2 regions of the Streptomyces sp. NPDC085944 genome follow, and region 2 is predicted to be linked to the other one. Evidence: riboswitches for the same ligand, from Rfam matches in the RefSeq annotation. Region 2 holds a riboswitch; the other holds the start of a gene.
The links. Region 2 has a riboswitch for cobalamin ahead of AB0P07_RS25460 (ABC transporter substrate-binding protein). Riboswitches for the same ligand answer to the same signal wherever they lie in the genome.
Positions count from the first base shown of each region.

Region 1: linked by a shared signal. The riboswitch ahead of AB0P07_RS17075 (cobalamin biosynthesis protein) and the one ahead of AB0P07_RS25460 (ABC transporter substrate-binding protein) in region 2 are both predicted to bind cobalamin.

Region 1 covers NZ_JBFBJX010000007.1:366,708-382,314, forward strand. The annotation lists gene cobN (cobaltochelatase subunit CobN) at 1-615, opposite strand, end outside; gene AB0P07_RS17070 (cobyric acid synthase) at 612-2,120, opposite strand; gene AB0P07_RS17075 (cobalamin biosynthesis protein) at 2,117-3,106, opposite strand; cobalamin riboswitch at 3,212-3,357, opposite strand; gene AB0P07_RS17080 (hypothetical protein) at 3,507-3,728, opposite strand; gene pitH (low-affinity phosphate transporter PitH) at 3,763-5,016, opposite strand; gene AB0P07_RS17090 (class II aldolase/adducin family protein) at 5,241-5,999, shown strand; gene AB0P07_RS17095 (alpha/beta fold hydrolase) at 6,727-7,854, shown strand; gene AB0P07_RS17100 (hypothetical protein) at 8,047-9,462, shown strand; gene AB0P07_RS17105 (VOC family protein) at 9,495-9,908, opposite strand; gene AB0P07_RS17110 (ABC-F family ATP-binding cassette domain-containing protein) at 10,149-11,747, shown strand; gene AB0P07_RS17115 (helix-turn-helix domain-containing protein) at 12,117-12,338, shown strand; gene AB0P07_RS17120 (enoyl-CoA hydratase/isomerase family protein) at 12,506-13,309, shown strand; gene AB0P07_RS17125 (Asp23/Gls24 family envelope stress response protein) at 13,494-13,976, shown strand; gene AB0P07_RS17130 (hypothetical protein) at 14,026-14,211, shown strand; gene AB0P07_RS17135 (hypothetical protein) at 14,208-14,591, shown strand; gene AB0P07_RS17140 (DUF6286 domain-containing protein) at 14,588-15,262, shown strand; gene amaP (alkaline shock response membrane anchor protein AmaP) at 15,259-15,607, shown strand, end outside.
Region 2 covers NZ_JBFBJX010000013.1:200,792-216,398, reverse strand. The annotation lists gene AB0P07_RS25525 (substrate-binding domain-containing protein) at 1-861, opposite strand, end outside; gene AB0P07_RS25520 (gas vesicle protein K) at 942-1,262, opposite strand; gene AB0P07_RS25515 (gas vesicle protein) at 1,259-1,429, opposite strand; gene AB0P07_RS25510 (class I SAM-dependent methyltransferase) at 1,492-2,145, opposite strand; gene AB0P07_RS25505 (hypothetical protein) at 2,282-2,515, opposite strand; gene AB0P07_RS25500 (SDR family NAD(P)-dependent oxidoreductase) at 2,557-3,360, opposite strand; gene AB0P07_RS25495 (TetR/AcrR family transcriptional regulator) at 3,486-4,070, opposite strand; gene AB0P07_RS25490 (zinc-binding dehydrogenase) at 4,182-5,195, shown strand; gene AB0P07_RS25485 (DUF1996 domain-containing protein) at 5,272-7,377, shown strand; partial or broken gene AB0P07_RS25480 (lytic polysaccharide monooxygenase auxiliary activity family 9 protein) at 7,707-8,293, shown strand; partial or broken gene AB0P07_RS25475 (TerD family protein) at 8,376-8,483, opposite strand; partial or broken gene AB0P07_RS25470 (M48 family metalloprotease) at 8,554-9,007, shown strand; gene AB0P07_RS25465 (fasciclin domain-containing protein) at 9,331-9,990, shown strand; cobalamin riboswitch at 10,050-10,236, shown strand; gene AB0P07_RS25460 (ABC transporter substrate-binding protein) at 10,390-11,376, shown strand; gene AB0P07_RS25455 (iron chelate uptake ABC transporter family permease subunit) at 11,433-12,437, shown strand; gene AB0P07_RS25450 (ABC transporter ATP-binding protein) at 12,434-13,207, shown strand; partial or broken gene AB0P07_RS25445 (PP2C family protein-serine/threonine phosphatase) at 13,276-13,616, shown strand; gene AB0P07_RS25440 (NAD(P)H-dependent oxidoreductase) at 13,820-14,275, opposite strand; gene abc-f (ribosomal protection-like ABC-F family protein) at 14,354-15,607, opposite strand, start outside.

The DNA.
Region 1 (15,607 bases), on a different contig from region 2:
GCCCAGCAGCTCGTACAGCCCGGGGTCGGCGCCGCGCAGCGAACCGCAGTACACCGGCAGGGCGTTGGCGCCGCGTGCCTCGATCGCGTCGCACAGCGTGTCGACGAACGCGGTGTTGCCGCTGAGCTGGTGGGCGCGGTAGAAGAGCACGCCGACCGTCGGGCGGCCCGCCACGACGTCCCGCAAGCCGTGGACGCCGTACTCCGGCATCTTCCGCGGCTCGTCGAAGCCCTCGCCGGTCAGCAGCACCGTGTCGGACAGGAACCTTGCGAGCTGGGTGAGGTTGTCGGGGCCGCCCTCGACCAGGTAGCGCAGCGCCTGAGCCACCACGCCGGCCGGGACCGACGACTCGGCCATCAGCTCCGCGTCCGGCACGCTCTCGCCGCCGAGCAGGACGGTCGGGATGCCGGCGGTCTTCAGCGCGGCCAGCCCGTCCTCCCAGGCGCGCTTGCCGCCGAGCAGGCGGACGACGGCGAGGTCCGCGCCCTCGACCAGGCCCGGCAGTTCCTCGCGGACGTCGACCCGGGTCGGGTTGCCGATCCGGTAGGCGGCGTCCGACGCTCGGGCCGCCAGCAGGTCCGTGTCGGCGGTCGACAACAACAGCACTGTGCTCATGCGGGCGCTCCCGGTGGAATGAAGGGCAGTCCTTGCGGCGCGCCGGACTCGATGAGCCGCCACAGCGCGTCGGTGTCCGCGTGGTGTTCGATCAGGTCGCCGAGCCGGTCGAGCTGCTCCTCGCGCAGCGCGGCGAACGAGGTGTCGGGGGCCGGCACGAAGCGGCGGCCCGCGGCGGCGGCCACCTCGCGCAGGAACGCCCGCCGGAAGCCGTCCGACTCCAGCGAGCCGTGCCAGTGCGTGCCCCAGGTCTGGCCGACCCGGCAGCCGTCCAGGAAGGGTTCCCCGCCTGTCACTTCGGCGACCCCGTGGTGGATCTCGTACCCCTCGACGCGCTCGCCGAGGGCCTCGCCCACCGGCCGGGCGAGGGTCTTCTCGCGGTCGAACCGCACCCGTACGGGCAGCAGTCCCAGCCCGTCCACGCGACCGGCACGGGACTCGACGTCGTCCTCGATGTGCTCGCCGAGGACCTGGAAGCCGCCGCAGATCCCGAGCACGGGCCGCCGCTCGGCGACCCTCCGGGCGATCGCGTCCGCCAGCCCCCGCTCCCGCAGCCACTGAAGCGCCCGCACCGTCCCGCGCGTCCCCGGCACGATCACCAGGTCGGCGTCGGCCAGCTCCTCCGGCCGGTCCACGAACCGCACGACCACGCCCGGTTCGGCGGCCAGCGCGTCCACGTCCGTGAAGTTGGACATCAGCGGGACCGCGCAGACGGCGATCCGCAGCACGTCCTCGCCGACCGGCGGCGCGACGACGGACTCCCGCACGGTCCCGCGCAGCGAGACCCGCAGGCCGTCCTCCTCGTCGATGCCGAGCCCGTGCCGGAAGGGCAGCACGCCGTACGTCCGCCGCCCGGTGAGGCCGTGCAGCATCTCCAGCCCGGGCTCCAGGAGCGACACGTCACCCCGGAACTTGTTCACCAGGAACCCGGTGACCAGCGCCTGGTCCTCGGGCGCCAGCAGCGCCACCGTGCCGAAGAAGGAGGCGAAGACGCCCCCGCGGTCGATGTCGCCGACGACCAGGACGGGGAGGCCGGCGCCCCGCGCGATCCCCATGTTGACGATGTCGGTGCGGCGCAGGTTGATCTCGGCCGGGCTGCCCGCGCCCTCGCAGATCACCGCGTCGTAGGAGGCGCGCAGTTCGGCGAGCGAGTCCAGCACCGTGCCGAGCAGCCGCTCCTGGCGTCCGCCGTGGTAGCCGCGGGCGGTCATCTCGCCGACGGGCCTGCCCAGCAGCACGACCTGGCTGCTGCGCTCCCCGCCGGGCTTGAGCAGCACGGGGTTCATGTGCGCGGTCGGCTCCACCCGGCAGGCCTGGGCCTGCATGGCCTGCGCCCGCCCGATCTCGGCGCCCTCGCGGGTCACGAAGGAGTTGAGCGACATGTTCTGCGCCTTGAAGGGCGCCACCTTCACGCCCTGGCGCACCAGCCAGCGGCAGATCCCGGCGGTGACGACGCTCTTGCCGGCGTCGGAGGTGGTGCCGGCGACGAGCAGGCCACCGTTCATGACGTACGTCCCTTCGTGACGCCCCGGTTGTTCGAGGAGGCGGCCTTTCGCACGAGCAGCCGCGCGCCCGCGCACACACCCAGCGCCAGCCAGCCCACGCGCCGGGACAGGCTTACGGCACGGTCGATGTCGCCGGTGCCGGACGCTCGGACGGCGCGTCCCGCCGCCCCGTTGAGGACGGGCCGGTGCTCGATGCGCCCGCCGTAGGAGAGCGTCCCGCCGAGCCGCACGCCGAGGGCGCCCGCGAACGAGGCCTCCACGGGCCCGGCGTTGGGGCTCGGGTGCCGTGCGGCGTCCGCGCGCCAGGCCCGTACGGCGCCCCGCGGGTCGCCACCGGCGACGGTGGTCAGTACGGCGGTCAGGCGGGCGCCCGGCCAGCCCGCGAGGTCGTCGAGGCGGGCCGAGGCCCAGCCGTAGCGGCGGTACCGGGGCGACTTGTGACCGACCATCGCGTCCAGCGTGTTGACGGCGCGGAAGCCGAGCAGCCCCGGCACTCCGGCGACGGCACCCCACACCAGAGCGCCCACGACGGCGTCCGAGGTGTTCTCGGCGACGGACTCCACGACGGCCCGGGCGATGCCGTCGGCGTCCAGCGCCTGCGGGTCCCGCCCGCACAGGTGCGGCAGCCGGGCCCGGGCCGCCTCGACGTCCCCGGCCTCCAGGGCACGGCCGACGGCCTTCGCCTCGCGGGCCAGCGAGGTGCCGCCGACCACGGCCCAGGTGGCCGCCGCGGTCAGGGCGACGGAGGCGGCGGGGGAGCGGCGCAGGGCACGGGAGGCGGCCAGCCCGAGGGCGGCGGCGCCACCGGCGCACACGGCGGTGTGCACGGCGCCCCGGCCCCGGTGGTCCCGCCACAGCACCTGTTCCACGGCGCCCGCGGCACGGCCGAACGCGGCGACCGGGTGTCCGCGGCGCGGGTCGCCGAGGAGGAGGTCGCCGAGGAGGCCGGCGGTGGCGCCGTACGCGAAGACGCGTCCGGCACGCACGGGTTCAGCCGGTCACACGGGCAGGGAGGCACCTGGTACGGGGCGTCGATCGGTGGCGGCAGCCGGGCATCGCGTCATGTCCTCACTCAGGGTGTCCACGCCCTGGTTCGAAGAGTCCGGCGGTGAGAGTTCCTGGCTCCCGGGGACTCCTGTTCCCCGGTCACAGTGGCGGGACCGCGCCGGATTCGCACCGGGCTTCCTCTCCTGCCGCCGTAGATGGCCCAGGAAGTCCACCACGGTCCGCGAACACCCGTCAACCTGGCGTTGACCTGCGACGGGGGAGTGTGCGAAGGCCCACACGCGAGCGGTGTGCGCCGGCACGCGAAAAGGCGGGGCGCGGAACGGTTCGAGTCCGTTCCGCGCCCCGCCCCGCAGCGTGCGCCCGTGGGCCGGGCGATGCTCAGGCGACGATCAGATAGATCCCGTACGCCACCGCCGCCGTGCAGGCCGCGAAGCAGGCGTACGCGCCGGCGACCGCGAGGGTCGCGGTGCCGCCCTGGGCGACCGCCCGCTCCTGGCGGGAGAGGCCGACGATGCCGAGGGTGAACAGGCCCACCAGGGCCACCGTGGCCACGAGGCTGACGCCGAAGACGGAGCCCAGGGCTGCCCAGTCGATGCTCATGGAGGTTCGCTTCCTTCGTACCCGGGACGCGGGCTCAGACGGTGGTGGCCGTGGGGGCCTTGGAGTCGGGGGCGGCGGCCGGGGCCGCGACGGTGGCCGTCAGGTCCTCGGTGGTGCCCGCCGGGGGCGGCGACACGGCGGCCATCGCCGTGGTGACCACACCGGCCGGCTCGGCGGCCCCGGGCTCCTCGGCGTCGACGACGTTGGTGTGGTCGACGACCTCACGGCGGGAGAACCGCCAGATCGCGAAGCTGGAGGCGACCAGGAAGACCGCGACCAGGGCCGTGCCCCAGTCACCGGCGCGGCAGACCCACTCGGCGAGCGCGGCGACCAGGGCGGCGGCCGGCAGCGTCAGACCCCAGGCGACGAACATCCGGGTGGCCGTGGACCAGCGGACCACGCCGCCCTTGCGGCCGAGACCCGCGCCCATGACCGCACCGGAGACCGAGTGTGTGGTGGAGAGGGAGAAGCCGAGGTGGGAGGAGGCCAGGATGACCGTCGCGGCACTGGTCTGGGCGGCGAAGCCCTGCTGCGGCTGGAGGTCGGTCAGGCCCTTGCCCATGGTGCGGATGATGCGCCAGCCGCCCAGGTAGGTGCCGAGCGCGATGGCCAGGCCCGCGGACAGGATGACCCACACCGGCGGGTCGGAGTCGGGGGCGAGCGAACCGCCGGCGATCAGGGCGAGGGTGATGATGCCCATCGTCTTCTGGGCGTCGTTGGTGCCGTGCGCCAGCGACACCAGGCCGGCGGAGGCGATCTGGCCGGCGCGGTAGCCCTTCGCGGCGGCCTTGCCGTCGGCCCTGCGGCCCAGCGAGTACGTCATCCGGGTCGCGAGCAACGCCGCGAGGCCGGCCACGATCGGGGCGGCGATCGCGGGGAGGAGCACCTTGGTGACGAGCACGTCGCCGTTGACCGCGCCGATGCCGGCCGAGGCGACGGCGGCACCGATCAGGCCGCCCATCAGGGCGTGCGAGGAACTGGACGGGAGTCCGACCAGCCAGGTCAGCAGGTTCCAGAGGATCGCGCCGACCAGTGCGGCGAAGATGACCTCGGGACGGATGCCGGTCTCGTCGACGAGACCCTTGGAGATCGTGTTGGCGACCTCCACGGAGAGGAAGGCGCCTACAAGGTTGAGGACGGCGGACATCGCCACCGCCACCTTGGGCTTGAGCGCACCGGTCGAAATGGTCGTTGCCATCGCGTTCGCGGTGTCGTGGAAACCGTTCGTGAAATCAAACGCGAGTGCGGTTACCACCACAATCGCGAGGATCAGCGAGAAGCTTTCCATTTACCCAGGCAATCGTTCGAGGTCGTTGGCGCGTCGAACGTAGGTAACCAGGGTGAACGGAAGATGAACTGAGCAGGGCGTCACGGTGACCGGAAGCGGTGTCCGGGCCTCCCTCTGCGTGCCCGCTCCGGTGCTCTCCGGAGACGTCCCTGGCAGGATCACCGGGAGGCCGTCCGGCGACGGCACGCGAGGGGCCTCGGACGGCCCGGGAGGAGACGGTGACTGTGACGTATTCGCGGGCCGGAGGGGCGGAAGGGGCCGCGGAGCCGGCCCGGGAAACGGCCGAAGATCCAGGTGGGGAGGCGGCCCGGAGAACGGCCGGGGACCCGACCGCGGAGCCGGCCAGGGAAGGGGCCTGGGCGGAACTCGTCGCCACGGCCCGGCGGACGGTTGCCGACGGACTCGTGGTGGGCACCTCCGGGAACGTCTCGGTGCGCGTCGGCGACACGGTCCTGGTCACCCCGTCGGGCGTGTCCTACGACCGTCTGACCCCGCGCGACATGACCGGCGTCGACCTGGACGGACGGCAGGTGCTCGGCACCCTGGTCCCCACCAGCGAACTGCCCATGCACCTGGCCGTGTACCGAGCCGACCCCGGCGCCCGAGCCGTCGTCCACACCCACGCCGTGCACGCCACGGCGGTCTCGCTGCTCGTGCCGGAACTCCCGCCGGTGCACTACATGACCGCCGCGCTCGGCGGCCCCGTCCGGGTCGCCCCGTACGCGGCCTACGGCACCGACGAACTCGCCCGCGGCATGCTCGACGCCCTCGCCGGCCGCACCGGCTGCCTGCTCCGCAACCACGGCACCATCACCTACGGCGCCTCGCTCGACCAGGCCTACGACCGCACCGCCCAGCTCGAGTGGATGTGCCGCCTGTGGCTGACGGCCTCCTCGGTGCCGGGCCACTCGCCGTCCCTGCTGACACCGGCTCAGCTGGCGGAGGCCGCCGAGCGCCTGCGGGGATACGGGCAGCGAGGCTGACACCGGGGCCGGCCCGGGGTGCCCGTCCGCCCCGCGACGCCCGGTGGCCCCGCCGCACGGCCCGAGTCCACTCGACCGGACCGATCCGGCCACACGCCGACGTACCCGCGCCGCGGGGGCATCGGGCCGGACAGCGGGCATCGCACTGCGCGCCGAGACGCCGGGCGGGAAGATGCCGCGCGGGGGCCGGAGGCGCCGCGCCGGGCCCGGAGGGCGGTGCACTGGGTCCGAGGGTGCCGTGCCGGGGGTCGGAGGTGCCGCGCCGGGCTCGGGGGCGCTGTGGTGGTCCGGGAGGGTGTCGTGCCGGGCCGGGGGGTGCCGTGCCGGGGGTCGGAGGTGCCGTGCGGGGTCCGGGGGCGCTGTGGTGGTCCGGGAGGGTGTCGTGCCGGGCCCGGGGGGTGCCGTGCCGGGGGTCGGAGGTGCCGCGCCGGGCTCGGGGGTTGCGGTGGTCCCGGAGGGCGCCGCGCCGGGCCGGGAGACGCCGCGCGGAGCGGGATATGCCGAAGAGCGCCCGGAGGGTGCCGCACTCGAACGCCCAGCCGCCGCGTCGGAGCAGCGGGGCCGCCTTTCGGCGGCGACGGGCCACGGCGACGGGTGACCCGGGCTCGCCCCGTGATGCGTGGGCGGACGGCTCGGGGGGTACCGGCTACGGGACACACAGGCAACCTCGTCACCCACTGTCACGCGTCCACTGGCCGCCCGAGGACTCCCCCAGGAGACTGGCCCCATGCGCACTGTCACCGCAACGGCAGCCGCCGTCACCGCCGCCCTGGCGACCGGGGCGGCGAGCGTCGCCGCCGGCCGGCTCGCCAGCGACGCCGCGCTCAAGGCGCCCCCCGGCCGGCCCCTGCCCACCGAGCCCCGGCTCACCGTGCACGGCACCGCCGCCGGGCAGATCACCCTCACCCGGGATCTGGCCGCGCTGCGCCCCGGCCGGTACGGGCTCGCCGGCGACGGGTCGCACGCGGTCGTCGGCCCGGTCCTCGGCACCGCCGAACACGGCGCCGACACCGTCGTACGCCGCCTCGAACGCGTCACGCACGGCACCCTCGAGGCCGGCGACCGGGCGTGGTTCACCCCGAACCTGTACGTCGGCAACCCGGGCACGGCCCTCGGCATCGACTACACCGACGTCGAGGTGCCGGGGGAACTCGGTCCGCTGCCGGCCTGGTTCGTGCCCGGGGCCCGCCCGACCTGGATCATCGCCGTGCACGGCCTGGCCGCCACCCGCGAACACGCCCTGAACCTGATCGCCCCCCTGCACCGCAGGAGCGTCGCGGTCCTCGCCCTCGCCTACCGCGGCGACGTCGGCGGGCCGCCCTCGCCCGACGGGCTGCACCACTTCGGCGAGACCGAGTGGCGCGACGTGGACGCGGCCGTGCGCTACGCCCTCGACCACGGTGCCCGCCAGGTCGTCCTGCTCGGCTGGTCCACCGGAGCCACCATGGCCCTGCGCACCGCCGCGCTCTCCGGCGTGCGCGAGCGCATCGCGGGTCTCGTCCTGGACTCCCCGGTCCTCAGCTGGGAGACCACCCTGCGCGCCCTGGCCGCCGCTCGCCACGTCCCCGGCGCGCTCCTCCCGCTCGCCGTCCGGGCCGCGCAGGGCCGCGCCGGTCTGCACGCCGACCGGGACGCCGGTATGGCGGGCCTGTACCGCCCGGCGGTCCCGACCCTGATCTTCCACGGCCCCGGCGACGCGGTGGCCCCCTGGCGCCTCTCCCGCCGCCTCGCCGACACCCACTCGCGCCTGGTCGCCCTCCACACCGTCCGCGACGCCCCGCACGGTGCCATGTGGAACGCCGATCCCGAGGACTACGAGGAGACCCTCCGCCGCTTCATGACCCCCCTGGTGTGACCCCCGCGGCACCCCTGTCACGGCCCCCGTCCGCCGCTGTTCCCGTGCGCGTCGCTCCGGTTCCGGTTGACGCCGTACCAGTGGCCTGATCCGGTGCCCGGGCAGCGCGCCCGGGCCTCGCGTCCGCCGTTCCAGGAGGCCGCCGGGGCATTCCGTTTGGGTTTTCGGACCGTCAACCGGAAGACTGCACCCGTGACGTCCCGTATCCCGCGCGACTCCAGGCTTCGACTCGTCCGCCCGCGACCCCTGGCCGCCGCCCCCCAAGCGATCAATCAGCGGCGTCCGCGCCGCCCCGCGCCGCGCCCGCCGGAAGGCACACCGGCCCGGTCGGAGCTGGCCGGAATGGCGCGCTCCGGTCTTGCCGACGCGGCCCGCGTCGCCCGTTGGGCCGACTCCGCCCTCGGCCCCGGCCGCGGCAGCGCGACCGCCGACGGCAAGGCCACCCTGTCCGACGCCACCGCCGACCAGGCGGCCCGCGAACTGGGCCTCACCGTGGCCAAGGTGCGCGCGGACTGGGACACCGCCCGCCTCGCCGGACTGATCGAGGTGCACGGCGACAGCGCACGCCCCGGCTGGCGGCTGCGCGCCTGGAACCGCGACGACAGCGCCGTGCTGCGCGGCTGGGTCGCCCTCTTCGACGCCTGGTCGCTCGCCCACCCCGAGCCCCCGGAGGAGCCCGCCGTCGTCGCCGAGGTCGTCTCCGCGATGCCCCAGGTGCTCTCCTTCCTCCAGCTGTCCGCCGGACCCGTCCCCGTGGCGCAGCTCCTGGACCTGCTGGAGCAGCGCGTCACCGAACTGCGCACCGAACGCTGCGAGGTGCCCTACGGCCCCCGGCTGGAGCCCGGCACCCCGGGCGCCGAGCCGGAACCGGGCCCCGCCACCGACACCCCGCTCGCCCCGCTCCTCGACTGGGCCCTGCACGCCCTCGCCTCCGTCGGCGCTCTCACCTGCGGCGACGGGCACGCCACGCTCACCCCGCTGGGCAGCTGGGCGGTCTGGGTCAAGCTGGAGCAGATCTGCGTCGCCGCGCAGAGCCCGGCCGGCCACATCGAGCAGTCGGCCGAGGCCATGCTCCGCGGCTGCGCCCGGCTCCGCCCCAACGCCGCCCGCGACGAGTACCGCGCCTGGCTCGCCGCCCGTCCCGTCGGCAGCGCCGTCGCCGAACTGCTCGGCGCCGCCCGCGGCGAGGACGCCCTGCTGCGCGGCCTGGCCTTCGACGCGCTGCGGGTCGTCGGCGCCCCCGCCGAGCCCGACGTGCGCGGCGTCCTCGACGAGCCGACGCTGCGCCCGTACGCCCTGCTGTGGCTGGCCGAGCACGACGGCGCCGACCCCGAGGACGCCCACGAGGTGCTCACCCGCCCGGAGGCCACCTGGCTGTGGGTCGACACCGCGGCGGCCGTCGCCGACCACGGGGAGGCGCCGCTGCTCGTGCGTCACCTGGAGTCGGCGGTGCAGGCCACCGTCCCGGCCCTGCTCGACGAGGTCCGTGCCGTCGGCCACCCCCGCACCGTGCAGGTCCTGGTGGCCCTCGCCGCCGCGCATCCCGACCCCGCGCTGGCCAAGGCCGTCCGCCGGGCGGCCTTCCAGGTCCACACCGGGGGCGGCTGAGCCCGGAGGGCCCACGGGCACCGCGCCGGAGGCTACCCGCGTACCTCCGGCGCGTAGGTCCCGAAGCTCCAGACGTTGCCCTCCAGGTCGCGGGCCATGTAGTCCCGCGAGCCGTAGTCCTGGTCGGTCGGGGGCATCAGGATCTCCGTGCCGTGCTCCACGGCCCGCCGGTGGTGGGCGTCGACGTCCGCCACCACGACGTACACCCCCGCGGTGCTGCCGCTCTTCATCGCCTCGTCGAAGCGGCCGCCCCTGCCCTTCGAGCCGACCATGACCGCGCCGTTGCCCTGGGTCAGCTCGGCGTGGACGACCGAGCCGTCCTCGCCCTCGTACACCGCGAGTTCCGTGAAGCCGAGGGCCTCGGTGAGCTGCCTGATCGCCGCCTTGGCGTCCGCGTACTGCAGCGTCGGGTAGATGCTCGGGCGTGCGCCTTCGTCGCCTGTCATGCCGATCACTCCCTTGTGAGCCGGTGGCCCGTAGTGACTGATTGGGCTTGTTTCGCCCAGTCTTGCACCAGGCACCGACAGCGCCGGGACGGCGCCCGCGGGACGCCCGGACGGCGCTCGTGGAAAAGCGGTTGCACCGCCCCGTTAGACTGGCCCTCATGGCCATTCTCCTCGTGCATTAGACGGCGGGATCCTCCACAGCCGCCCACCCCGCCAATCCACCCGCCCAGGAGTCTGACCGTGATCTCCGCCTCCGGCATCGAGCTGCGTGCCGGTGCCCGTGTCCTCATCGAGAGCGCCACCTTCCGCGTCGCCAAGGGCGACCGCATCGGCCTGGTCGGCCGCAACGGCGCCGGCAAGACCACCCTCACCAAGGTCCTGGCCGGTGAGGGCCAGCCCGCCGCCGGTGCCGTCACCCGCTCCGGCGAGGTCGGCTACCTGCCGCAGGACCCGCGCACCGGCGACCTCGACGTCCTCGCCCGCGACCGCATCCTGTCCGCCCGCGGTCTGGACGTCCTGATCCGCAAGATGCGGGAGAACGAACAGCGCATCGCGAACGGCCAGGGCGCCACCCGCGACAAGGCGCTCAGGCAGTACGAGCGCCAGGAGACCGAGTTCCTCACCAAGGGCGGGTACGCCGCCGAGGCCGAGGCCGCCACCATCGCCGCCGCGCTCAACCTGCCCGACCGGGTCCTCGGCCAGCCCCTGCACACGCTCTCCGGCGGTCAGCGCCGCCGCATCGAGCTGGCCCGGATCCTGTTCTCGGACGCCGACACCCTGCTCCTCGACGAGCCCACCAACCACCTCGACGCCGACTCGATCATCTGGCTGCGCGACTACCTGAAGACCTACCGCGGCGGCTTCATCGTGATCTCCCACGACGTGGACCTGGTCGAGACGGTCGTCAACAAGGTGTTCTACCTGGACGCCAACCGCTCCCAGATCGACGTCTACAACATGGGCTGGAAGCTCTACCAGCAGCAGCGCGAGGCCGACGAGAAGCGCCGCAAGCGCGAGCGTGCCAACGCCGAGAAGAAGGCCGCCGCCCTGCACTCGCAGGCCGACAAGATGCGCGCCAAGGCCACCAAGACCGTGGCCGCGCAGAACATGGCCCGCCGCGCGGACAAGCTGCTCTCCGGCCTGGAGGCGGTCCGCCAGTCCGACAAGGTCGCCAAGCTCCGCTTCCCGGAGCCCGCGCCCTGCGGCAAGACCCCGCTCACCGCCGAGGGCCTGTCCAAGTCGTACGGCTCGCTGGAGATCTTCACCGACGTCGACCTGGCCATCGACAAGGGTTCCCGGGTCGTCATCCTCGGCCTCAACGGCGCGGGCAAGACCACGCTGCTGCGCCTCCTCGGCGGCGTCGAGAAGCCCGACACCGGCCAGGTGATCGAGGGCCACGGTCTCAAGCTCGGCTACTACGCGCAGGAGCACGAGACCCTCGACCCGGAGCGCTCCGTCCTGGAGAACATGCGCTCGGCCAATCCCGACCTCGACCTCGTGGACGTCCGCAAGACGCTGGGGTCGTTCCTGTTCTCCGGCGACGACGTCGACAAGCCCGCCGGCGTCCTCTCCGGCGGCGAGAAGACCCGGCTGGCGCTGGCCACCCTCGTGGTGTCCTCGGCGAACGTGCTGCTCCTGGACGAGCCCACCAACAACCTCGACCCGGCCAGCCGCGAGGAGATCCTGGGCGCGCTGCGCACCTACAAGGGCGCCGTCGTCCTCGTCACCCACGACGAGGGCGCCGTCGAGGCGCTCCAGCCGGAGCGGATCATCCTCCTTCCGGACGGTGTCGAGGACCTGTGGGGTGCCGACTACGCGGACCTCGTCGCCCTCGCCTGATCGTCGCGCGCGCCCGCGTGTCGCCTTCGCTTGATCGAACGGGTGATCCACTGGTGATGGATCATTCGGCCGATCCGTGATCCACCATCTGTGTGAGATCTCCTCATCAAGAGGTGTGTCCTACATCGATTTCGCGGCCGGGGCCCCCATCGCCGGGGCCCCGGCCGTGACGCCTTTCTGACCTGGAATTTCGCGGAGAAACCCGTTCGGCCGAACGCGCCCGATTCTCTGGAATTACAGGTTCCGTATGTGGGGACCCGCTCCTGTCGTCACCACCTCGTCCCATCGACCTTGCCGAATGGGTGGCCATGAGCGCCTGGAGGGGTGATCATGAGAAGACCAGAGCGCACTTCCCATGAGGAGGCACGGGTGGCCGAGACTCTGAAGAAGGGCAGCCGGGTGACCGGCGCCGCGCGCGACAAGCTCGCGGCAGACCTGAAGAAGAAGTACGACGCCGGTGCGAGCATCCGGGCGTTGGCCGAGGAAACCGGCCGCTCGTATGGCTTTGTGCACCGCATGCTCAGCGAGTCGGGCGTCACGCTCCGAGGGCGTGGCGGGGCTACCCGGGGCAAAAAGGCCGCATCGGCCTGACGTCCCGGGCACCCCCGGCTTCGAACGCGTTCCGAAAGCGATGGTGGCCACCCGGTCGGTCGTCCGACCGCCCGGGTGGTTACTGTGCAGTCACTTAGCCCTGCCGTGGTACGGCGCACCGTCCGGCGCGCGGCGGGGACGACGACCGCACCTTTCGGAGGCGCCCCATGGCTTCGCCCGCCCACGACCCCGGTCCCGCACTCGACCAGGACGGCGTACGGCTCACCGTCGACGACGCGATCGCCACGGTGACGCTGACCAACCCGGCCAAGCGCAACGCGCAGAGCCCCGCTCTGTGGCGGGCGCTCACCGAGGCCGGCCGGCTGCTGCCGGGCTCCGTCCGGGCCGTGGTGCTGCGGGCCGAGGGCAAGTCCTTCTCGGCCGGGCTCGACCGGCAGGCGTTCACGCCCGAGGGCTTCGACGGCGAACCGTCGTTCATCGACCTCGCGCGGGGCGGTGACGCCGAGCTGGACGCGACCATCGCCGAGTACCAGGAGGCGTTCACCTGGTGGCGGCGCAGCGATCTCGTGTCGGTCGCCGCCGTGCAGGGGCACGCCATCGGGGCGGGCTTCCAGCTGGCCCTCGCCTGCGACCTGCGGGTCGTCGCGGACGACGTGCAGTTCGCCATGCGCGAGACCAGCCTCGGCCTGGTGCCGGATCTGACGGGCACGCATCCCCTGGTGTCTTTGGTCGGATACGCCCGCGCGCTGGAGATCTGCGCGACCGGGCGCTTCGTCGCGGCCGAGGAGGCCGTGAGCACCGGCCTGGCCAATCTCGCCGTGCCCGCGGACCAGCTCGACCCCGCGGTGCACGACCTGGTGTCGGCGATCCTGGCCGCGCCCCGCGACGCGGTCGTCGAGACCAAGGCGCTGCTCCTGGGCGCCCAGAGGCGGGACTACGAGAGCCAGCGCATCGCCGAACGGGCCGCCCAGGGACGCCGGCTGCGCGACCTGGCGGGGCTCGGGGAGTAAGAACGCCCCCGGGGTGCGGCCCCGGGGGCCGGACGGCGGCTTCCCCCGCCTCGTCCGGATCCACGAGCCCGATCCGCAGCCCGCGGGCCGCACCCGTCCTCCAACCTGCCGCGTCCGTGGAGCGGGCCCGGGCAACCCCGCCTAACGTGGTCAACAGAACTACGACCGGAAGGGACGTACGGCGATGAGCGACATGGAAAGCCACCGAAGCGGATCGGACACCAGCGAGACCTCCGGAACGGCCAAGGGGCAGACGCCCCGGCGCGGCGGCGGCGCCCCCGGCACCCGGGGGCGGACCACCATCGCCGACGGCGTCGTGGAGAAGATCACCGGAATGGCGGCACGCGACGTCGCCGGTGTGCACGCGATGGGCAGCGGCATGTCGCGCACCTTCGGCGCCGTGCGCGACCGGGTCCCCGGTGGGACGAAGTCGGGGGTGACACGCGGGGTGAAGGCCGAGGTCGGCGAGAAGCAGACCGCCCTCGACCTGGAGATCGTCGTCGAGTACGGCGTGTCGATCGAGGACGTGGCCCGGGACGTGCGGGAGAACGTGGTCGCGGCGGTGGAACGGATGACCGGTCTCGAGGTCGTCGAGGTCAACATCGCGGTGAGCGACGTCAAGCTGCCCGACGAGGAGGACGAGGAACCGGAGCCCCGGATCAGGTGAGGGCGACCGTGAGGGAAGAGGACCGAGCGGTGAATGAGGGGAGCGCACCATGAGCATGGCCGTGGTCGGCATGATCGCCGGCATGGCACTGGGCTTCGCCGGCTACTTCGGCGGCTTCGGCGCCTTCCTGCTGGTGGCGGCCCTGGGGGCGGTAGGGTTCGTCGTCGGCCGCCTCCTGGAGGGGGACATGGACCTCGGTGACTTCTTCCGCAGCCGCGACGACCGGCGGCGGTGACCGGCGTGAGCGACGCGGCCGGCGAGGTCCTCCAGCCCCTGGCCCGAGTGGCGCCCGGCGAGCGCGGTGCCACCCGGATCGCCGACCGGGTCGTCGCCAAGATCGCCGCCCGGGCGGCACGCGAGGCGCTCGGCCCGTTGCACCCGGACGCGGCACGCCCGTACGCCACCGTCGTCGTCCACCACGACACCGCCCGTGTCAGCGTCCACCTGGAACTCGACTACCCGTGCGACATCGGCGCCCGCTGCGCCCGGGTGCGTCACCAAGTCGTCCAGCGGGTACGCGCGTTGGTGGGTATGGCGGTGCCGGAGGTCGCCGTCCGGGTGGAGCGGCTGCACCTGGCGGCGGAGTACGGCGCGAGGCACGGGAGGACGCGATGAGCGAGCCCCAGGGGGCCGGGACGGGAGAGGGCAGCACCCAGCGCCTGCCCGTCGTGGAACGCGGCACCGGGACGGAGACGGAACCGGGCCCGTACGAGTCCGGCGTCCCCGATGCGCCCGCCACCGGCCGGGCCGGCCGCTTCTGGTCCGCGCGCCGCGTCCCCGCCGGCATCGTCGCGCTCGTGCTCCTGCTGCTCTCCGGGGCCTTCCTGTACGACGTCGCCGCCGTGCGCGCCGGCCGGTCCGCCCTCGGCTGGCGCCGGGACCTGGCCCGGCAGCTCGCCGAACGGCCGGTCGACGACACATGGGTGCTGGTCGGCGCGGGAGTCGCCGCGGCCCTCGGGCTCTGGCTGCTCGTGCTGGCCCTCACCCCCGGGCTGCGCCGGCTGCTGCCGATGCGGCGCACCCACCCCGGCGTACGCGCCGGGCTGCACCGCGACGCCGCCGCCACGGTGCTGCGCGACCGGGCCATGGAGGTGTCCGGGGTGCAGGCGGCGCGGGTGCGGATGCGCCGCCGCAGGGCCCGGGTACGGGCGCTGTCGCACTTCCGGGAACTGGACGACGTACGGGCCGATCTTGACGGTGTGCTCGACGGAGCGGTGCTCGGCCTCGGCCTGGCCCGGCCGCCCGCCGTGTCGCTGCGGGTGAAGCGCCCCGGACGGAAGGGGTGAGCACGGTGCTCAGGACCGTGAACCGGGTACTGACCGGACTGGCCGGCCTGGTCCTGCTCGCGCTCGGCGGCGCGGTGCTGGCCGTGGGATTCGACGCGCCCGCGCCCTCCTGGTGGGTCCACCAGGGGCCGCACGACGTGCTGCTCAGCGACGCCGAACGCACCCGGTGGCGGGACGCCGGCTGGTGGTGGCCGGTCGTCATCGCCGCACTCGCCGTCCTGCTGCTGCTCGCCCTGTGGTGGCTGGTCGCGGTGGTACGCCGCCGCAGGCTCACCGAGGTCCTCGTCGACACCGGGGACGGCGAGGGCGCCACCCTGCGCGGCAGGGCGCTGGAGGATGTCCTTG
Region 2 (15,607 bases):
CGCCGCGAGCCGCTGGACGACCATCAGCGCGTCCACGTCGCCGTGCAGCACCATCGCGGTCGCTCCCACCTTGCGCATCAGCGCCGGCAGCTCCGCCGTCTCGTCCGCCGCATACGGCCCGTCGGCCCCGGCCTCCGGCGCGACCAGCGCCCATGCCCACCGCTCCACCAGCGGATGCGCCCCGGCGATCCCGGTGAAGGCCGCCCGCAGCGAGCGGGCGGTGGGGCTGTCGTGCCGGGTGGCGAAGACGACGCGCCGGTGACCGAGCCCCACCAGGTGCTCCACCGCCAGGTGCGCGCCGTACCAGTGGTCCGAGCAGACCGAGTCCAGGGCGTGCAGCGCGCTGCCGCGCCAGGGGCGGCGCTCCATCAGCACCGTCGGGACCCCGATCCCGGCCAGCCACTCGTGGTCGGCCTCCTCGTGGGCCCGGCCGCGCCAGCGCGGGGCGATCAGCAACCCGTCCGCGCCGTCCGACAGGGCCCGTTCCACCAGCGGGCGCTCCGCGCCGGACGCCTGCGGCGCGAGGTGCAGGGCCATGCGCACGCCGGCCCGCTCCAGGACCGTGCGCGCCCCGTGCAGGGTCTCGGTCAGGTACGAGTGCCGTACGGGAACCACCACGGCCACCCGGTCCCCGCCCGCCGGGGCCGGGTCGGGGGCGGCCGTCTCCCGGTCGGGCATCGTCGACCGCACGACCCCGTGGCCGCGGCTCAGCCGTCCCTCCCGCGTCAGCTCCTCCACGTCGCGGCGCACGGTGACCACCGAGACCTGCAACTCGGCGGCGAGGTCGCGCACCCGCGCGGTACCGCGTGCCTGGACCGACGCCAGTATCCGCTGGCGCCTGAGATCGACCGGCTCCCGCATCAGGCCTCCCCACCCGGGAATGTTCGTTTGAGCGATTCCGCGTCATCATAACGATCGCTCGCGCCGGGTGCCCGGGTCTTTCACCACCCCTGGGGATCCGGGTCGGCCAGGAGGGGGCCCAGCGGGCCGAGGTCGAGGTTCAGGTCGGAACGGCTCAGGCCGTGCTGGGCGCACAGGTCGTCCATGCGCTCGTCGAGCAGCATCAGCGCCGTGCCGAGCCGGTCCTCCTGCTCCGCGCTCAGCGTCCCCTCGTCGAAGCGGCGCACGGCCTGGCGTTCCATGAGCTGGCGCAGCACTTCCACCACGGTGAGGACCAGCGCGGCCAGGTCGTTCGTAACCCGCTCGGGGTCCGGATCCAGGGCGTGGGCGGTACCGGCGGCGTGGGCCCGGGGCGCGGTCACAGGGGCCCGCTGTCCGGCCAGGGGGCGGGCACCCGCTCGTTCACCGACGACAGCAGCGCGTGCAGGGAGATCCGCACCAGCGGCACGTCCGCGACGGCCAGGACCAGATCGCCGCTGACCACCACGCCGGTCGCCGGCACCCGGTCCAGCAGGTCGACCAGGGGCACGCCGACCGGTGCGTACGGCTCCGCGCCGCCCTGACCGCGGACCCCGTTCCGCGCGTGCGCAGTTACCCCATCCAGGGCTGCCCCGGGCGCCGGCAGTGCAGGAAGAGGTGTGGCTCCGGCCGGGCGTCCGGGTGGGCCGGGGTGAACATCGACGCCTCCTGCGCCAGCACCTCCAGGCCCGCCTCCTCGATCAGGACGACGAGCTCCTGCGCGGGGAAGCTGGTGACGCGCACCGGCTGGCCCATGAAGGTGGCGTCTACGCCGTCCACGTCCAGCGGCACGGTGGCCAGGACCAGATAGCCCTCCGGTTTCAGCAGCCGAGCCAGCCGCCGTACGAGATCCGTCTGCTCGCGCCGGTCCAGCTGAAGCAGCGAGAAGTACACGCAGACGGCGTCGAACGAGGCGTCCGCGAGCGGTACGTCACGGACGTCGGCGCACTGGAAGGTGGCGCCCGGCACCTGCCGCGCGGCCAGCTCCACCATGACGGGGGAGATGTCGATGCCCAGCACCGCGTGCCCGGCGTTCGCGAGGGTCTCGGCGGTGGGACGGCCCGTGCCGCTGCCCACGTCCAGCACCCGGCTGCCCGGCGCGAGCCGCGCCAGCAGCCACTCCAGTGAGCGGCGGTGCGTCTTCGACCCGGCGAACGCCTTCTCGTACTCGGCGCCCAGCGCGTCGAACGCGGCGGCGGCCCGTGGGCGTTCGCGGTCGTCGGTCACGACGTTCCCTTCGGTGCGGTGAGCCGGTGCCCGGGCATCGTTCCACCGGGAACGAGCCGCCGACAAGGGGCCCTTCGGGCGACACCTGCCCGTCGGTGACCGTCCTCGAGCCGCCCGGGCGCGGCCCGTCACCCAGTCAGGCGATCCGGTGCTCGACGAACCGCTTCGGCCGGCGGCCCACCGCATGCGGTGTCGCACCGAGTTGGGCGGCCACGCCCTTGTTCGACGCGCCACTCGCGCAGGCCGGAATGATCCGGCACCGCAAAGCCCACGCCTGCGGAGTGGAGCGGCGCCGCACCCATCCCTCCAGCGCTGCCCGCTCCTCATCCGTCAGGACCAACTCGGCCTTCGGCCGCCCAGTACGTGCCACCAGGCAACCCTGTACATGTGGACAGTTCTCGACTCAGAAGACTAGCGGCCCTGGCCGTCGTCCTGCGCCGTGCCCGGCTCGGCCATCCGGCGGTGCACGGCCGCCTTGACGCGGTCGGGCAGCACCTTGTCGGCCACTCCCTGCGCCTTGGTCTTCGCCGAGCCGGTGACCAGCTTGCCGCGCCCCTTCATGACGGCGTCGAACGCCTGCCGGGCCACCTGTGCCGGGTCGTCCTTCGGCATGGTGCCGACCTTGGTGTCCGTCATGCCGGCCCGCCGGAAGAAGTCGGTCTCCGTCGGCCCCGGCATGAAGGAGGTGACCGTGACACCGGTGTCCCCCACCTCCTCCTGCAGCGCCTGCGCGAAAGACTGCACGAACGACTTCGACGCGTTGTAGACGGACTGGAAGGAGCCCGGCATCGTCGCCGCGACCGACGACGTGAACATGAGCCGCCCCACCCCGCGCGCCACCATGTCCCGCAGGATCGGCTTGGTGAGCCGCACGGTCGACGACACGTTGAGGTCGATGACGGACTGGTCGTCCGCGAGGCCGGTGTCGACGAAGGCGCCGCCCTGTCCCACCCCGGCGTTGAGGGCCGCCACGTCCACCGTGAGTCCCGTCAGGGCGGCGACCAGGTGGTCCACGCCCTCGGGTCGCCGGAGGTCCGCGCGTACGGCCCGTACCTCCACGCCGGTCTCCCGCAGCCGCCCGGCGGCGTGCTCCAGCCGTTCGTCCTCGGCGTTGACCACGAGGTCGTAGCCGTGCTCCGCGAACAGCGCGGCGAGTTCGTACCCGATGCCGCTGGAGGCCCCGGTGACCAGGGCGAGCGGCCTGCTGCCGTCCATGGTTCCTCCGTCCTCGGCGCACCCGCGCCCCTGAGGCCCGCCGGGTTCCCCCGCTTCCGGCCTTCACGTCTGCGCGGTCCGATCCCGGTCTTCACGTCACCGCGGTCCGGCACCGGCCGGCGCGCTCACCGCGGACGGGCGCCGGTCAGGGCCAGGTCCACCAGGCCCCGTACGAGTACGTCGTCCAGCGGTGCGCCGCTGAGCAGCACCCGCATGAACAGCGGGCCGCTCACCGCCTCGATCAGCAGCCCGGGAGCGGTGTCCGCCGCCAGCTCGCCCCGTTCGACGCCCCGCCGGACCATCACGACGGCGCGGTCGAGACGCTCGCTCCAGTAGGGGCCGCGCCGGTCCTCCAGGGTGTTGTCGTGCTCGACGCTCAGTCGCAGCAGCGCCCGGCCCTGCGGGGTGGCGAGGAGCCGGGCCAGGGCGGAGAAGAACGCCAGCAGGTCGTCCCGGACCCGCCCGGTGTCCGGGACCGGCAGTGCGGCGTCCAGCTCCGTGGTCAGCGCGTCCAGGATCAGGTTCTCGCGCGTGCCCCACCGCCGGTACACCGAGGTCTCGTGCACCCCGGCCGCCCGGGCCACCGCTCCGACGGTCGCGCCCGCCAGGCCCTGGCTCGACAGCAGGTCCACCGCGGCGGCCAGCACCGCCTGCCGCATCCGCTCCCCGCGGCGGCGCAGGGGCGGGGCGACGGGTTCCGGTGAGCTCATCGGACCAGCGTAAAGCAAGTCCTCCTGCGTTGGGTGTACGGTTAACGCAAGCCGACCTGCGATGGACCGCTGGGGGCCGTCCAGGTCGCCGCCGCACCGAGGAGGTCCGCCATGGCACAGATGCTCGCCGCCCGTCTGCACGTCCCGAGCCGCACCCTGCGACTCGAAGAGGTGCCCCGTCCGCAGCCCGGCCCGGGGGAGGTGCTGGTCAAGGTCGAGGCCGCCGGCGTCTGCCTGTCCGACGTGCACCTCATCGACGGCACGCTCACTCCGCTGCTCCTCCGGGGCGACACGGTCACCCTCGGCCACGAGGTCTCCGGCACCGTCGCCGAGACCGGGGCGGGCGTCACCGCCCGGTCGCCCGGACAGCGGGTCGTACTGCACGCCGGCGAGATGCGCGACGGCGTCACCTACACCCGCGGCGTCGACTACGACGGCGGCTGGGCCGAGTACGCCCTGTCCGCCGCCGACGCCATGACGGCGCTGCCCGACGCCATCCCCTTCGAGCAGGGCGCGATCATCCCGGACGCCGTGTCCACCCCGTGGGGCGCGATCACCGAGACCGGCGCGGTCCGGCCCGCCGAGGCGGTGGGCGTGTGGGGCGTCGGCGGCCTCGGTGTGCACGCCGTGCAGCTGCTCCGGGTGATCGGCGCCTGCCCCGTCGTCGCCGTCGACCCCAATCCGGTCGCCCGAGAACGCGCCCTGGCCGCGGGCGCCGACCTCGCCCTGGACTCCGCCGACCCCGAGCTGCGGCAGACGGTCCGTGCGGTCACCGGAGGCGCGGGGCTCGCCGCCGCCTTCGACTTCGCGGGCGTGCCGCCGGTACGCGAGCAGGCGGTCTCCGTCCTCGCGCCCAAGGGGCGGCTGGTCCTGGTGGGCCTGACCGACAAGCCGCTCACCGTCACGGACGGGACCCGCTTCAGCTACCTGCAGCAGCGCGTCCTCGGCCACTACGGCTCCGACATGCCGGTGGCCCTGCCGCAGCTCCTGCGGCTGATCCAGGGCGGGCGGCTGGACTTCTCCGGTTCCGTCAGCGGAGTGCTGCCGCTCACCGAGGCCGCCGAAGCGGTCGCCCGGCTGGAGAAGAAGGAGGACGACCCGATCCGGCTGGTCCTGCGCCCGTGAGGTGAGGGAAACCTGAGAATTCCAGGGGCGGTTGAACGCTCCGGCCCCCGGTTCCGTATGGAGCCGGGGGCATTTCATGCCCGAGTCCGTCACGACACAGGAGCACGCCTTGGGACACAACAGGCGCAGACGCCCGACCCGGGCGCGGCGCGCGACCTTCGCAGCGGTCGCGCTGATACTGGGGGGCGGCGGCCTGGTGGCCGTGAACGTCTTCGCCTCCGCGACGGAGTCCGGCAACGCCGCCGTCCCCCTGGGCAGTTCCGGAGTCGCGGCCACCGTCGACTGCCCCGACCCGACCGAGCGGCTCACGGCCGTTCCGGAGCAGGCGCGGCCCGAGGTCGACACCGAACTCGCCCACCTCGACGAGCAGGTGGCCGCCGCCTACCGACAGCTCCAGGAGGCCGCCCGCACCGCGGACGACGGCACCCTCGACGAGGGCGCGATCCTCGACCCCCTGAAGAGGGAGCGCACGGCGACGATCGAGCGCATCGCCGCCGCCGTCGACGAGGCCGGCGACCGCCCGAAAGGCCTGGACACCCTGGCCGAGTGCACCCTGCGCCGCACCGAGATCGCGTCGACCGCCGCGGGGAGCGGCAGCCCGGACCAGCGAGGCCGGGGGGAGCAACCGGGGCAGGGCCAGGGCCAGGAACAGGGTCGGGAGAACGGCAAGGGGGAGCAGGCCGGCGACGGACAGCAGCCGCCCGGCAACGGCGGGCAGGCGGGCAATGGCCCGGTGGCCGCGGACTACGTCGACATCAAGTCCGTGCAGCCCAACGCCGTACGGGCGCCCCGGCAGCGCAACGCCTCGACCGGCTCCTTCGCCACCAGCTGCGGAGTCAACGCCGAGGGCCTGTTCAACTCGGACAACCTGATCGCCGCCCCCGGCGTCGGCAACGGCGCCCACCACTTCCACGACTACGTCGGCAACCAGGCCAACAACGCCTTCGCGAGCGACGAGGACCTGGCCGCAGGCGACACCAGCTGTGCCGACCAGGGCGACAAGTCCTCGTACTACTGGCCCGTGCTGCGCCTCCAGAACGGCACCGTCGAGCAGGACGCCCAGTCACCCGGCGGCGGCGTCGAGGGCAACGCCGGCGAGATCGTCACGCCCGCGGAGGTCACCCTGACGTTCGAGGGCAACGAGCGCGGCAAGGTCACCGGGATGCCGCGGCTGCTGCGCATCATCACCGGCGACGCCAAGGCGTTCGTCAACGGCGACACCAACGCGAACGCGTCCTGGAGCTGCACCGGCTTCGAAGACCGGCAGCTGAAGGACAAGTACCCGCTCTGCCCCACGGGCAGCGGCGTGGTGCGCACCTTCACCTTCCAGAGCTGCTGGGACGGGCGCAACATCGACAGCGCCAACCACCGCACCCACATGGCCTTCGCCGCCGACGACGGCAGCTGCCCGGAGGGGTTCCGGCCCGTTCCGCGGCTGGTGCAGCGGGTCGTGTACGACGTGGCCGCGCCGAGTCTCGCGGACGGGGGCAGGACCGTGCCGCTGTTCGCCGTGGACTCCTTCCCCGAGCAGCTGCACAAGCCGGTCACCGACCACAGCGACTTCATCAACGTGTTCGACGAGGACCTGATGCGCGAGATGGTCGAGTGCATCAACTCGGGCCGCGAGTGCGGAGGGGACACACCCCCGGGGCCCGAGCCGGGCGAGGGCGAGGAGCAGCCCGGCGGCGACGACGACGGGCAGACCGCCGAGCCCCCGGCCGAGCAGACCGCCACGGCCTCGGCACCCGTGGACGACGGGAAGGACGAGGGCAGGGGCCCCGCCCAGGGCCAGGACGACGGGAGGAACGACGGCAAGGCTCCCGCCCAGGGCCAGGACGACGGCAAGGACGACGAGCGGCCCGGCCGTGACGAGACCGCGCCCCCGGCCACCGGGGCGCAGGACGCGGGCGCCTCCGCGAGCGCCGAGCCCAGGGCCGCGACGACGCAGGCCGACGCCCCGAGCGACGTGAGCGGCGCCGGGGCCGCACCGGAGAAGACCGGCAACACGGGCGACAGCGGCAACGGGGGCGGCTCCGGTGCGGCGTCCGCACCGCAGGCGCAGGCGCAGGGCGGGCTCGCCGAGACGGGCTCCGGGCTCGGACTGTGGCCCGCGGCGGTCGGAGGCGTGCTCTTCGCCGGCGGATGTGTCCTGCTGGTCCGTTCCAGGCGACGTGCGCTGTGACGGCTGTCGCGGCGGCATGACCGACGGTGGGCGGGGGGTGGCTTCCCCGCCCACCCGTCGGGTCGACATGCGCCGAGGCGTCGAACACGCCACCGCGCCGCGAGAACTGGCTCATTCGGGATGTTGCCAACCTCTTTTACCCGGGCGCAGCCTGTTCTGCGACGCTTTGGGAGCGCTCCCATCGGCGTCTGCGAAAGTCCAGTGCTGTCCCCCCACGCGAAAGAAGGGCATTCACGACGTGTCATGATCGCATCAATCGTGAGCCTGCCCGAAGGGCCCGCCGGGCGACGACTCTCGTCCTCGGCACCCTGACGGCGGCCCTGCTCACCATGATCCCCTGGAGCGGCACCGCCGTCGCCCACGGCTCGGTCGTCGACCCCCCCGCAACTACGGCTGCTGGGAGCGCTGGGGCGACGACTTCCAGAACCCGGCCACGGCCGACGAGGACCCCATGTGCCGGCAGGCGTGGCAGGACAACCCGAACGCCATGTGGAACTGGAACGGTCTGTACCGCAACGGCTCGGCGGGCAACTTCGAGGCCGTGGTCCCCGACGGCCAGCTCTGCAGCGGCGGCCGGACCGAGAGCCGACGCTACAACTCCCTCGACGCGGTGGGCCCCTGGCAGACCACGGACGTCGCCGACGACTTCACCGTCAAGCTCTACGACCAGGCAAGCCACGGCGCCGACTACTTCCTGGCCTACGTCACCAAGCAGGGCTTCGGCCCCGCCACCCAGGCCCTGACCTGGGACAGCCTTCAGCAGGTCGCCCGGACGGGCAGTCACGCGCCCAGCCAGAACTACGAGATCCCGGTGGGCACCTCGGGGTTGAGCGGCCGGCACGTCGTCTACACGATCTGGCAGGCGTCGCACATGGACCAGACGTACTTCCTGTGCAGCGACGTCGACTTCGGCTGACCCGAGCCGCCCCGTCCCCACCCCCGCCGGGCGCGCCGCGCCCGGCGGGGACACCCGTCGTACCACCGGCCGGGGTGCCGGATCAGACGTTGACGCCGAAGTCCGCGGCGATGCCCGCGAGACCCGAGGCGTAGCCCTGTCCGACCGCGCGGAACTTCCACTCGGCGCCGTGCCGGTACAGCTCGCCGAAGCCCCGAAGCCCCGAAGCCCCGAAGCCCCGAAGCCCCGAAGCCCCGAAGCCCCGAAGCCCCGAAGCGGGGGAGCGGCGCGCCCTGTTCGCCCACGAACGCGCTCATCTCGCCGCACGGCACCACCGCTACCTCCTCGCCGTCCGGCTCGCCGCGCTGGCCAACCCGTTCCTGCGCCCCCTGCGCACGGCCGTGTCCTACACGGCGGAGCGGTGGGCGGACGAGGCGGCCGCACGGGCGGTCGGTGACCGGCGCGCCGTGGCGACCGCGATCGGCAAGGCGGCCCTCGTCTCTCGCGGCACCCCCGTCGCCACCCTCGCCGGTCTCGCGGCGCCCGGCCCGGTGCCCCGCCGGGTGGCCGCCCTGCTGCGGCCCCGCTCCCGGCGTGCGCACCTGGCCCCCGGTGTTCACGTCGGTGGGCCTGGCGGCCTGGGCCGCGGCCGCCGGAACCGCCGTCTCGGCGATGTCGTCCGCGAACGCCGCCGTCACCATGTTCCTCATCCTGCGGGCCGCGACGCCGTTCTGAGCACCCCTTACTCCTTGACGGGCGATGGTGAGGAACCCCGCAGGTCACAGAGGCGTTGGTGAAATTTCCTCACTCGATCGGGTGAGGAAGCAATCCGGGCCGGGATCTGCTCCGGATTCCCCGTGTGAGGGAAGAACCGAGACCGTACCGACAACGGACCGCCGACTGACCCCGGACCCGGGTCGGCCGGCCACCACGTGAACGGCACCGCGTACTCGGCGGACCGCCGCACACCACCTCGGTTACGCACCACCACTTCAGTTCCGGATCACGACTTCGCGCCAACGCAGCCTTCGCGCTGCCTGTTATCAGGGAGATTCTCCATGAACGCCCGTATCCGTCGCTCCGCCGTCGCCGTCGTCGCGGCCGCCGTCCTGCCCCTGTCCCTGGCCGCCTGTTCCGACGACGGCGACAGCGGTTCCTCGGACTCCGCGCAGGCCGCCTCCTCGGCCCCCGCGGCTGCCGACGACCAGTCGGCCGACACGTCCGGCGGCACGGCGGACTCCGACGAGCCCTTCGGCCCGGCCTGCTCCACGGTGCCGAAGGAGGGCGCCGGGTCGTTCGACGGCATGGCCAAGGACCCGGTCGCCACGGCCGCCTCGAACAACCCGGCCCTGTCCACACTGGTGTCCGCGGTGAAGAAGGCCGGTCTGGTCGACACGCTCAACAACGCCGAGAACCTCACGGTGTTCGCGCCCACCAACGACGCCTTCGCCAAGATCCCGAAGGCCGACCTGGACAAGGTGCTCAACGACAAGGCGATGCTCACCGACATCCTGACCTACCACGTCGTCGGCCAGAAGCTCGCGCCCGAGGACCTGGAGAACGGCTCCTTCGAGACGCTGCAGAAGTCCAAGCTGACCACCTCGGGCTCGGACGAGTCCTACACGGTCAACGACTCCGCCAAGGTCGTCTGCGGCAACGTGAAGACAGCGAACGCCAACGTGTACATCGTCGACACCGTCCTCATGCCCAAGAGCTGACACACGACCCCGGGGGGCGGGTCGGGCAGTGGCCCGCCCCCGGCGCGGCGGGGGCGCTGTGGTAGCTTGCGCAAGCCAGTCGAACCCACCTGGTGGGTCAGGGAATCCGGTGCGAATCCGGAACTGACGCGCAGCGGTGAGGGGGACGGGCGGGACACGGGCCACTGTGCGGCGTACGCCGTGCGGGAAGGCGTTCCGTCCGGTCGAACCCGAGTCCGAAGACCTGCTGGCACCCGTGCCGCGTGCGGCGCGGGCCGCACCGTACGGACGGGCTTCGCGCATGAGCCCTCGACGCCAGAGGATCCTTCCTTGCCCGCAGCACCCCCCGTCGCCCCTCGGCGCCTTTTCCCTTCCCACCGTGCCCCGCGCGGCCCCGTACTGCTCCTGGCCGGCGCCCTGCTGGCCGTCGGCTGCGGCTCCGGCGCGGCCGGCGACGACCCGGCCGCCCGGGCCGACGCCGCCGGTTATCCACGCACCGTCCACGACTGCGGCCACGACGTCCGGGTCGACGCGCCGCCGCGCCGGGCCGTCTCCCTCAACCAGGGCACCACGGAGATCCTGCTCTCGCTCGGCCTCGCCGACCGCATGGCGGGCACCGCCACCTGGACCGACCCGGTCATGAAGGGACTGGAGAAGGCGAACGCCGGTGTCCCCCGGCTCGCCGACGACATGCCGTCCTTCGAGACGGTCCTGGACGCCGAACCCGACTTCGTCGCCGCCTCCTTCGCCTCCACTCTCGGCACCGGCGGCGTGGCCACCCGCGAACGGTTCACCGAACTCGGCGTACCGGCCTACCTGTCCCCGTCCGACTGCGCCGGCAAGGACAACAGCGGCGACGGCGACGGCGTCCGGTCCGAGGCCCTGAGCATGGACACCGTCTACGGCGAAGTCCGCGACCTGGCACGCCTCTTCGACGTCGAGCAGCGCGGCGAGAAGCTCGTCGCCGAGCTCGAATCCAGGGTGGCCAAGGCGACAGCCGGCATCGACGCCTCCGGTGTCAGCCTCATGTACTGGTTCGCCAACTCCACCTCGCCCTACCTCGCGGGCTGCTGCGGCGCCCCCGGCGTCATCACCCGCGCGGTCGGCGCCAGGAACGCCATGGACGACACCCACGAGGAATGGCCGCAGGCCGGCTGGGAGACCGTCGCCGACCGGGACCCCGACGTGCTGGTCCTCGGCGACCTCACCCGCAGGTCGCAGACGGCCGAGACGGCCGCGAGGAAGATAGAGTTCCTGGAGTCCGACCCCGTGACCAGGAATATGACCGCCGTTCGCGAGAAACGCTACGTGCTGCTCAGCGGGCAGGCCATGAACCCCACCATCCGTACCGTCGAGGGCGTGGAGCAGGTGGCGGCGGCGCTGCGCGAGTTCGGGCTCGCCAAGTGACGTCCGCGAGCCGGGCCGACTCCGTCCCCGGCACAGGCGCGGCCCGCCGTGCCCCTCTGGCGTGGGCGGCGGCCGGGGGCGTCGCGCTGTGCGCCTCCGTGGCCGTCGCCGTCACCATCGGCCCGGCGGACATCGGCGTCGCCGACGTGTGGTCCGTGATCGCCGCCCACCTCGGCGCCGGCACCACCGCCGGGGACGTGTCGCCGATCCGCGACGGCATCGTCTGGGACCTGCGGCTGCCCCGCACCCTCCTCGCGGCGGTGTGCGGCGCCGGACTCGCCGTGTGCGGGGCCGTGCTCCAGTCCCTGCTGCGCAACCCGCTCGCCGACCCCTTCGTCCTCGGCGTCTCCTCCGGCGCATCGACCGGCGCCGTCCTGGTCGTCGTGCTCGGCGTGGGCGGCGGCGCGCTGTCCGTCCCCGGCGGGGCGTTCATCGGCGCGGTCTGTTCCTTCGCGCTGGTGATGCTGCTCAGCCACAGCCTCGGCGGCACCACGGACCTGGTGGTCCTCGCGGGCGTGGCGGCGATGCAGTTGTTCTCCGCGCTCACCTCCTTCGTGGTCATGACCGCCGCCGACGCCGAGACCACCCGCGGCGTGCTGTTCTGGCTGCTCGGCTCGCTCGGCGGCGCGGGCTGGAGCGACGTGTGGACCACCGCCGCGGTCCTGGTACTGGTCCTCGCCGTGTGCCTCGGATACGCCAGGACCCTGGACGCCTTCGCCTTCGGCCAGGACGCGGCGGCCGCACTCGGCGTCCACGTGGCCCGCACCCGGCTGGTGCTGCTGTGCGCCACCGCCCTGCTCACCGCCGCCCTGGTCGCGTCGGCCGGCGCCATCGGCTTCGTCGGGCTGGTGCTGCCGCACGCGGTGCGGGGACTCACCGGCCCCGGACACGCCCGGCTGCTGCCGGTCTGCGCGCTCGCCGGCGCCGTGTTCCTGGTGTGGGTCGACACCCTGGCCCGTACCGTCCTCGAACCCCAGGAGGTCCCGGTGGGCGTGGTGACCTCGCTGATCGGTGTGCCGGCCTTCGTGCTCGTGCTGTACCGCACCCGGAGGGCACGGTGACCCTGAACGCCGAGCGGGTCTCCCGCACCACCGGTGGCCGGCTGATCCTGGACGGCGTCGACCTGAGCCCGCGCACCGGTACCATGACCGGGCTGCTCGGGCCCAACGGCTCCGGCAAGTCCACCCTGTTGCGGCTGCTCGCCGGCGTCCTCGCCCCGACCTCCGGCCTCGTCACCCTCGACGGGCGCCCCCTGGACCGGGTGGGCCGGGGGGACGTCGCCCGGCGCGTCGCCGTGGTGGAGCAGCAGACGGACACCCAGGTGGAACTGACGGTCCGGGACGTCGTCCGGCTCGGCCGCATCCCGCACCGCCGCGCCTGGGCACCGGCGTCGGCGGCGGACGAGGACGCGGTGACAAACGCCCTGGACCGCACCGGTCTGACGGGCCGGGCGGGCCGCCTCTGGCACACCCTCTCCGGCGGCGAACGCCAGCGCGTCCAGATCGCCCGCGCCCTCGCCCAGCAGCCGCGCGAACTCCTGCTCGACGAACCGACCAACCACCTCGACATCCAGCACCAGCTGGACGTGCTGGCCCTCGTAGCCGCCCTGCCCGTCACCAGCGTGGTGGCCCTGCACGACCTCAACCTCGCCGCGACGTACTGCGACCACCTCGTCGTCCTCTCGGAGGGACGGGTCGTGACCTGCGGCGAACCGGCGCAGGTCCTGACGGCGGACCTGGTCGCGAAGGTCTACCGCGTCGACGCCGAGATCACCCCCGCCGGCCCGGCCGGCCGCCCGCACGTGCGCTTCCTGGGCACGCTGCGGGGCTAGGAGCTGTACGGGCGATCATGCGACCGTCCGGGTCTGGGCCGCTGTGGTCATGGGGCGCCCCCTGCCCCCTGCGCGCCGCGGCCGTGCACCACCCGGGCCCGGTCGCCGCGCTGACGATCCTCAACCAGGTGCTCCACGAGCGCTGCGGCGGGAGTGACCCGCGCTACTGCACCGTCATCCTCGGCACGCTGGAACCGGACGCCGCGTCCGGGAAGGTCACCGTCCGACTCGCCTCGGGCGGCCACCCGCCGGCCCTGGTCCTGCGCGCCGACGACACGGCCGACTTCCTGACCGCGCCGGACGGCCCCCTTGTCGGCATCCTGCTGCCCACGGCTCGTTCGTCATCGCCACGACGGTCCTCGGCCCCGGGGACACTCTTTTTCTGTACACCGACGGCCTGACCGACGCACCAAGCCACTCCATGACCTGGCGCGTGATCGGAGCGTCCGGACCCTCTGCCGCGCGGCGCTGAAGCGGGCCGCACGGGAGGCGGAGCCGACAGGCCGTCTGTGCCTCCGCCCCATGACCACAACGACGACCCAGACACGGACGGTCGCACGATCGCCCGAACGGCTCCTGAAAGCGCGGTTGCGAGCGGCCGCTCGGGCGGGCTCAGTCGTCCGTCAGACCGGCGGCGAGCGTGGCCCCCAGCTCCCAGCAGGCCTCCAGGTCGGCCTTGCCGGGCTCACCGGCCACGCTCACCGCGGGCGCCGCACGCTGCCAGCCGAGACCGGTCGTGACCGACTCGATGCCGCGCACCGCGCCCGTGGTGTCGCTGCCCCCGTGCACCCAGTATCCGAAGGGGCGGCCGCGCGTCTCGTCCAGACAGGGGTAGTAGACCTGGTCGAAGAAGTGCTTGAGCGCGCCCGACATGTAGCCCAGGTTGGCCGGGGTGCCCAGCAGGAAGCCGTCCGCCTCCAGCACGTCGACGGCCGTGGCCGCCAGCGCCGCCCGCCGGACCACCCGTACCCCCTCGATCCCGGGCGCGGTCGCCCCGGACACGACGGATTCCAGCATCGCCCGACAGTTCGGCGACGGCGTGTGATGCACGATCAGCAAAGTGGCCACACCGGCAGCCTGCCGCCCGGCACCCCCCGACCGCAAACGGACACGATGGCGCCCGCGAGGTCTGCCCCCGCCGGCGCCCTACTCCTCGGGTGCCCCCGTCTCCGTCAGTTCGCCGTCGGCCAGCCGCAGCCAGCGGCCGACGCCGATCTCGCGCAGGAACCGCCGGTCGTGACTGACGACCACGAACGCACCCCGGTAGGAGTTCAGGGCGCTCTCCAGCTGGCCCACGCCGACCAGGTCGAGGTTGTTCGTCGGCTCGTCCAGGAGCAGCAGGTGCGGGGCCGGCTCCGCGCACAGCACACAGGCCAGCGTGGCCCGCAACCGCTCGCCGCCCGAGAGGAGGCCGACGGGCAGATGGGCGCGGGCACCTCGGAAGAGGAAGCGCGCGAGGAGGTTCATCCGCTCGGCCTCCGGCCGGTGTGGGGCGTAGGCCGTGAAATTCTCGGCGACGGTGCGTTCCTCGTCGAGCAGGTCGAGCCGCTGCGAGAGGTACGCGACGCGCCCGTCGGCACGCCGGATGTCGCCGCCCTCCGGATCCAGGTCGCCGTCGAGGAGCCGCAGCAGCGTGCTCTTGCCCGCACCGTTGGCCCCGGTCAGCGCGATCCGCTCGGGCCCCCGGACCGTCAGGTCGACGCCCGCCCCGGCGAACACCTCCCGCTCGCCGAGCCGGACCCGGAGCCCCTGACCCAGGAAGAGGGTGCGTCCCGCGGGGACGTCGGTCTCCGGCAGGTCCAGCACGATGCGCTGTTCCTCGCGCAGCGAACGCTCCGCCTCGTCCAGCCGTGCCTTCGCCTCACCGACCCGGTTGGCATGGGTCTGGCCCGTCCGGCCCGCGGCCTCCTGAGCCCCGCGCTTCATGTTGCCCGCGAAGATGCGGGGCAGCCCGGCGTTCTTGAGGTTGCGGGCCGCGTTGCTCGCCCGCCGGTCGGCGCGCTCGCGGGCCTGTTGCAACTCCCGCTTCTCCCGCTTCAGCTCCTGCTCGGCGTTGCGGACGTTCTTCTCGGCGACCTCCTGCTCAGCACGGACCGCCTCCTCGTACGCGGTGAAGTCACCGCCGTAGAAGCGCAGTTCGCCGCGGTCCAGTTCGGCGATGCGCTCCATGCGGTCGAGCAGCTCGCGGTCGTGGCTGACCAGCAGCAGGCAGCCGCTGTAGTCCATCAGCACGTCCTGGAGCCTGCCGCGGGCGTCCGAGTCGAGGTTGTTGGTGGGCTCGTCGAGGAGGAGTACGTCGGGCCGCTTCAGCAGTTGGGCGGCGAGCCCGAGGGAGACGATCTGCCCACCGCTCAGCGTGCTCAGCCGCCGGTCCAGCGTCAGTGTGCCGAGACCGAGACG